2 regions of the Pseudoalteromonas sp. 2CM37A genome follow, and region 1 is predicted to be linked to the other one. Evidence: riboswitches for the same ligand, from Rfam matches in the RefSeq annotation. Region 1 holds a riboswitch; the other holds the start of a gene.
The links. Region 1 has a riboswitch for lysine ahead of lysC (lysine-sensitive aspartokinase 3). Riboswitches for the same ligand answer to the same signal wherever they lie in the genome.
Positions count from the first base shown of each region.

Region 2: linked by a shared signal. The riboswitch ahead of dapA (4-hydroxy-tetrahydrodipicolinate synthase) and the one ahead of lysC (lysine-sensitive aspartokinase 3) in region 1 are both predicted to bind lysine.

Region 1 covers NZ_JALNTJ010000001.1:735,776-739,192, forward strand. The annotation lists gene MTF68_RS03295 (4'-phosphopantetheinyl transferase superfamily protein) at 1-66, shown strand, start outside; gene lysC (lysine-sensitive aspartokinase 3) at 85-1,470, opposite strand; lysine riboswitch at 1,547-1,719, opposite strand; gene MTF68_RS03305 (hypothetical protein) at 2,010-3,281, shown strand; gene MTF68_RS03310 (hypothetical protein) at 3,285-3,417, shown strand, end outside.
Region 2 covers NZ_JALNTJ010000007.1:73,821-77,237, forward strand. The annotation lists gene MTF68_RS15335 (protein adenylyltransferase SelO family protein) at 1-259, opposite strand, end outside; gene MTF68_RS15340 (DNA-3-methyladenine glycosylase I) at 262-966, opposite strand; lysine riboswitch at 1,161-1,357, shown strand; gene dapA (4-hydroxy-tetrahydrodipicolinate synthase) at 1,486-2,370, shown strand; gene MTF68_RS15350 (2,3,4,5-tetrahydropyridine-2,6-dicarboxylate N-succinyltransferase) at 2,386-3,126, shown strand; gene MTF68_RS15355 (PLP-dependent decarboxylase) at 3,126-3,417, shown strand, end outside.

The DNA.
Region 1 (3,417 bases):
ATAAGCGTGGCGCATAAAAAAAGCACCGACTGGCGGTGCTTTATACTTAATAACTTGGATACTTAATAACTTGGCTTTAAAAGCTTAAGCAGCGCTTTCTAATAAGCGGCTGTGTATTGCTTGTACCACGGTATCTGATTCGCTTTGCTCTACTAAAAAGCATAAGTTGTGCTTACTTGCACCATGACAAATTAATCGAATATTAAACTCTTTTAATACGTTCATTAAGTTCATTTCGTGCTGGCGTAGCTGTATTTCAGACCCTATAAGCGCCACTAAGGTTAAGTTATTTTCAACCGATACATGACAAAATTCGGCCAATTTATCTAAACACGCTTGCTCAAGCTCAGGTCGCGAGGCATTAGGCGCGTTATCTAGGGTTATGGCAACACTAATTTCTGAGGTAGTAACTAAATCTACCGATATATTAAATTCACTTAAAATAGTAAATACACGGGCCAAAAAGCCACTTGCTAATAACATTTCTGGGCTTTTAAGCGTTAGCAATATTTGGTTTTTACGCTGCGTAACGGCACGAATACCTGGCTGCTGCGATTTTTCACGCTCAATCCACGTCCCCCCGCGCTCTGGCTCGCGGCTAGAGCCTACAAATACATTAATATGGCTACGGCTTGCTGGTAAAATTGTCGCAGGGTGCAATACTTTTGCGCCAAATGTAGCCATTTCTGCGGCTTCATCAAAGCTTAAACGGGCAATTGGCGTTGCCTTAGCGCATAAACGCGGGTCGGTGCTAAAAATACCCACTACATCGGTCCAAATATGTACACTTTTGGCGTTAATAGCCTCTGCTAATAACGCCGCGCTGTAGTCAGAGCCACCACGGCCAAGCGTTGTGGTTTGGCCAAATTCATCACTACCAATAAACCCTTGTGTAACTATTACTTGCTCATCTAATAACGGAATTAACAGGTCTTTAGCAGCTTGTTCAGTGGCCGCAACATCGGGCATTGCTTTACCAAATTGGCTATCAGTTTTAAGCACTTTGCGTACATCAAACCTATCTGCATTTAAGCCTTTTAAGCGCAGCACTTGAGCAAATAAATAAGACGATAAACGCTCGCCAAAGCTAAGCAGCTCATCGTGTTGTTGATCAGTGGTGAGTGTTTCAAGGGCTAACGTTTGAAATGCTTTTAACGTCTCGTTAAAACCCACCGCTAAATCGGCATCAAGCGACAGCTCATCTAAAATAGCCTGTTGAATAGCCAATACGCCATCGATGTGTGCTTGGCGCTGCTCTTTACTAAGGTCGGGTTTGCACAGTGCAACTAAGTGGTTAGTTACGCCGGCACTGGCGCTCACAGCTACAATACGTACGCTTTTATCTGCAACAATAATTTCGCTGCAGCGACTCATCGCTTCAAAGTTTGCAACACTGGTTCCGCCAAATTTGGCAACGATGTAATCTGATTTTGCGCCTGATACTGTTTGTGGCACTGATTGGGTAGTCATTTCGTCTCCTTTCGCGGTATCCAAACCGCTAAAAAACAAGAAGAACTTGGCAAAGGAATGCAAATAAGATGTGTCCGCTGCCAGAAGCTCTCCACCTAAGTTGGTGACAGTTTTGGGGATTCAGCCCCATAAACCGAAAAACACGGTTGACGTAACCTTGTTTTCCTCGGCGAGTACTTCCCTCTTTAATGGTTATGGGCGTTCGTCACCTACCATTAAATACCTAAGTATCGCACCTCTTCTGAATGTTGTATTAACCTGTGGCTAATAAAACAAAACCCCACTGTGTAGCGGGGCTTTGAAAGTTATCGTTTAGACGTCTAGCTGTCAAGGTGTTTTAGTTAATATAACGCGAATAATTTAGCCCGGGTTTACATTGCTGGCTACTTTTACAGCGCTTAATGTAACTCGCCTGTACGCCAGCTAAAAAAATGTGTAAATTAAGCCAGTTAATAACGAGTACTTTTTATTATAAAAATATAAAAACTACGCTCTGCTTTAAGCGTAGTTAACTCATTACTAGGATGTATCACCGCATTATGATCCCAGCTAAAAAGCTGCTTAACACCCTTAACGAACATTGGAGTGTTTTAGAGCTATTATTTAAACGTTTTAAAATGGCCGACTTTAGCCTCAAAGACGTGCAAAACGCCATTAAGCAAAAACAGCCCACATGGACAAACGAGCGCATATACAAAGAAACTAACCGTTTGCTCAATCAAGATATACTTATTCCATTGGCTAAATCATCCCAGCTTGAAATAAACCGCGCCATTGCCGATTTTGCGACCTTTTTATTACAAGAAGAACACCTAGGTTTAGCACAAGAAATTAGCGTTTTGGTTGATGATTTAGCACGCCTAGGAAACCGATTAGATAATGCCGGCGAAATAGAAGACTTTGACGATTTACGCCGCTATAGCCGCATTATGGATGATCGGGTACGTAAAATAATGAAGCTTTACGCGCACAACGAAAACGCTATTTTAAACATTGTTGAGCAAGCTAAATCTGATCACGCGGTGCAATCTTTGCAAAAGCGCTACAAAGCGGTAATAGAAGCCTTTGACGAATACATAGAGCCGATGCTTGAAATGGTCGATATTCGCGGTGACTTTCATGCCTGTTTTACACTTATTGAGCAGCAAATAAGTAAGCAAATAGAGCACATTGAACGCTCAGGCAAAGCCTACAACGACAAACGTATGCTTGAGCAATTGCGTACTCGGATACTCGAAATGCATTTAGTTGGCCGAGAAAGCTTACGCAAAAGTGCCGATATGCTTATGCCACTGCGCGAAGAGCTACGCCGTAATAACCTAATTACCCGCCAGGCAGCAAAAGTGCTTGGCCTTGTGCGTAAAAATGGCGTAGACAACATGCTAAGCGCGGTACAACCAAATTTTGTAAGCGATGCGCAGCGTTATTCGCTTGGCCAGCAGCGTCATATAGTTGCCTATATGGCAAGCTTGGTAGAATTTGAACACGAAGAATACCAACTCCCAGAGCAACAAGACGTGCCGGCATTTGTTACGCCAAACATTCCTGATTACCACGATGTTAAAACAAGCTTTGCAAAACGCTTTAATAAAAAACGTAAAAAGCCCCAGCCATTACTGCAATTTTTAGATGAAAGCTACCCAGAATTAGACGCCGACGAAATGCTATTTTTATATCAAAAACTAGTCAGCGACAGTGAAATTCACATTAGCCAAAGCGATGAAAAAATACGCGTAAAAATTGCCGGCCAGCATTTTTCGTTATACCCATTTAATTCTGCGCCACAGCCAGATACACAGGCAGACGAGTAACACATGACACATATAAACTTAGACGAGCTTACGCACCTACAAGCCATTAATAAAAAATTAGGTGCGGGTTACCATATTTGCGAACAAGACAACGTAATGTGGCAAGAGCTTGACCAGCACATAGAATCTTATAGCG
Region 2 (3,417 bases), on a different contig from region 1:
GTAAGTGCGCTCGCCCATCACCCAAGCGCGGCGAAAAGTGCCCAAACTGATGCCCAGAATAGCCAAGCGCTACAGCATTTACCGGTTGTGGCTCGTTACCAGCAAAAGTACTGGCGCGCAGCGCTGGCTCAACATCTATATTAAACTGCTGTGCTAACGCTTCGTTCCACAGCAGCAATTGCGGGGCAGCAACGCTTGAAGGACTGTCCTCTATTGCGAAGTTATCTGCTATGTCTGTGTATCTTGGCACTAGTTTCATAGTTAATCCTCTGTTTGTTGGCTTATGCCTACGCGATTGTCGCCCACGCTGTAAGCCACAATTAAGCTAAGTTCTTGCAGGCTCAAACCACTTTGCTTTTGCATTTCGTTAAAAAAAGCCTGTGCGGCAGTGAGTGATTTTTTAGTCTGCAGGCCGCCATCGATAATTTTGTGCGCTCTTAGGTAACTTTCTACATCTCGCGAAAGTAAAAAAGTATCTTTACCAAGCGCTCTTAAGGCATACGGGCCTGTATTGCCACCCAAACGGGCGCCGTGTTTTTTTAAATGCGCCCATAAACCAATAATGTCATCGCCTGGCCAGTTAGCTACAAACTGGCTAAAACTGCCATGTTGCTGAGCTATTTCGTGGATCATGTAGGCATTTTCAGGAATTGTTTTTACTTTTTTATAATTACGAATAATGCGCTCATCAGTTGCTTTTTGCTCGAGCATATCGGGCGGCATCATAAGTAATTTATCAACACTAAACTGCCAAAAAACCTCTCTAAAACCTGGCCATTTACTGTTTATTACCGACCAGTAAAACCCGCTTTGAAATACTTTACGGGTAAACTCTTCAAGCCAATCGTCGTCACTTAATGCGCTTAATGCTTTTTTAGATAAGGGTTTTGCGAGTAATAACTTAAGCATTTTTTCAGAACCTTTTCGCTCTACTGCTCGCTTATAAATATCGCTAAATTTTTCCATACTTATTAAATACCTCATCACTGCTCATAGGGTTAGTTTACGAGAAAAGCAGCTAATACGTAACCACCCACATTTTCGATGAACTAATCTGTATCCTGCAACTTGACACCTAGACGGCTAAAATGTTTTAATCGCCGCAATTACCCTATTTAAATTGTATTTTGTTAAACCTTTTGCGGTTAAACAAAATACAAAGGGCTAGAAGAGGTGCGTTATTCAGGTAGCGTATGTTAGGAGCGCAAACTCCAGTGAGCATATGTGAGGGGAATACCGCCGAGAGGTAAACGCTTTTGCGAAGCAATTACTTCGGGCGACTAGGTTGAATCCTAGCGACTGTCACCAATAGCTGTTTTAGAGCAGCTTATTAGTTTGGTGGAGAGCTTCTGGTCTTAAATAATAAGGCCGTGCGCCCTATTATTTTAAGCCCATTCGCTCTTCGAATACTGTTCGAACGACGTTAATGCGGCTCACATCATACAGCCTCCTTAATATCTCGAACACCTTATAGGTTCGTAAGAGATGATTCACAACTTCAATTTAGACGACTACGCACTGTGGACAGCGCTTGTTACGCCGTTTGATCAACTAGGTAATGTTGACTACGACACGCTCACAACACTTGTTAGCGAACAAGAAGCGGCACACAACGGTATTTTACTGCTCGGTAGCACAGGTGAAGGCTTAGCCCTTACGCTTAAAGAGCAGCAAGGCATTGTTGAGCACGTGTGCCAATTAAAACCCAGTGTACCGCTTATGGTTGCTGTTGGTGGTAGTAACTTGGCCCAACAAAAAGAATGGGTTAGCTACTGTAACCAATTACCTATTCACAGCTACTTATTAGGCTCGCCTCTTTATGCAAAACCAGGGGCTGTAGGTCAAACACATTGGTACGAAAGCTTATTAAACGAAAGCGCGCATCCGTGTATGTTGTACAACGTACCTGGGCGCAGCGGTGTAAGCATTCCTATCGAAACCATTGAAAACTTAAAAGCGCACCCAAAACTGTGGGCTTTAAAAGAAGCCAGTGGCAACATCACCCAATTTGAAGCATACCGACAAGCCGCGCCTAATTTAGCGCTATACAGTGGCGACGATGCACTTATGCCCTACTTTGCTCAAGCAGGTGCAAAAGGCTTAGTTTCGGTTGCGGCCAATGCATGGCCTTTGCAAACACACGAATTTGTAAAGCGCAGCCTAAGCGGTCAACACCCCAATTTATTTGCTCAGTGGACTCGCGCTATTAATAGCCTATTTGCTGTAGCAAACCCTATACCCGTTAAAGTGCTAATGCACCAGCAAGGGCGTTTAAATAGCCCACTGTTGCGTCCACCTTTAACGCATCTTGAGTTAACGCAAACCGATTGCATTACCACTGCAAACGACACCATTTTATCTTGGCATTAAACACAGGTTTTTATAATGAGCTGGTTAGAACTACTAAATAATTTAGAATCGGGCGCAGTACGCGCAGCATCACAAAACGAAAGCGGCCAATGGGAAGCTAACGTAGAAGTAAAACAAGGCATTTTAGAAGCCTTTAAAAATGGCACTAACACCGAGTTTGCAGGCGGGTTTGTTGATAAGCACAACCTTGCACCACAAGAATTTAGCACTGACGATGGCGTGCGTATGGTACCAGGTGGCACCAGTGTTCGCCGCGGTGCCTACGTAGCTAAAGGCACTATTATTATGCCACCAGCGTACGTAAATATTGGCGCATACATCGACGAAGGTACTATGGTTGATAGCCACGCATTAGTGGGTTCATGTGCACAAGTTGGTAAAAATGTACATTTAAGCGCAGCTGTTCAACTTGGTGGTGTACTTGAGCCAATTGGGGCAAGCCCAGTCGTGGTTGAAGACGATGCGTTTATTGGCGCAGGTTGTGTCATTGTTGAAGGCGTAGTGGTTAAAAAAGGCGCGGTACTTGCCCCAGGTGTGCGTTTATCTGCCACTATTCCGGTTTACGACTGTGTTAACGAGCGCCAGCTAGATAAAGGCGAGCCAATTCCAGAGTACGCTATTGTAATACCAGGCTCTCGCCCTGCGTCTAACGAATGGGCTCGTGAGCAAGGCTTAAGCATGTCGTGTGCACTCATTGTTAAATACCGCGACGAGCAAAGCGATGCATCGTTATTGCTAGAAGAGGTTTTACGATAATGAGCTTTTTGAGCACGCCTATCAAGGCCGCCGTAAATACACTTACTCAGCAACTTGATACACCTTTTTTTGTTTACGACTTAGACAAACTAAACGCACACCTTACCCGTTTAGTTGCGCAAACCGATGTAAAGCTTTGGTATGCGGTAAAAGCCAATCCGCTTTCTAAGGTTATTCAATGCCTAGACAGCGCCGGATTTAACTTTGACGTAGCAAGTAAAGGTGAGCTTGAACAAGTCCTTGCACAAGGTATTAGTTCACAGCGCGTGCTCAACACAGGGCCTGCAAAGA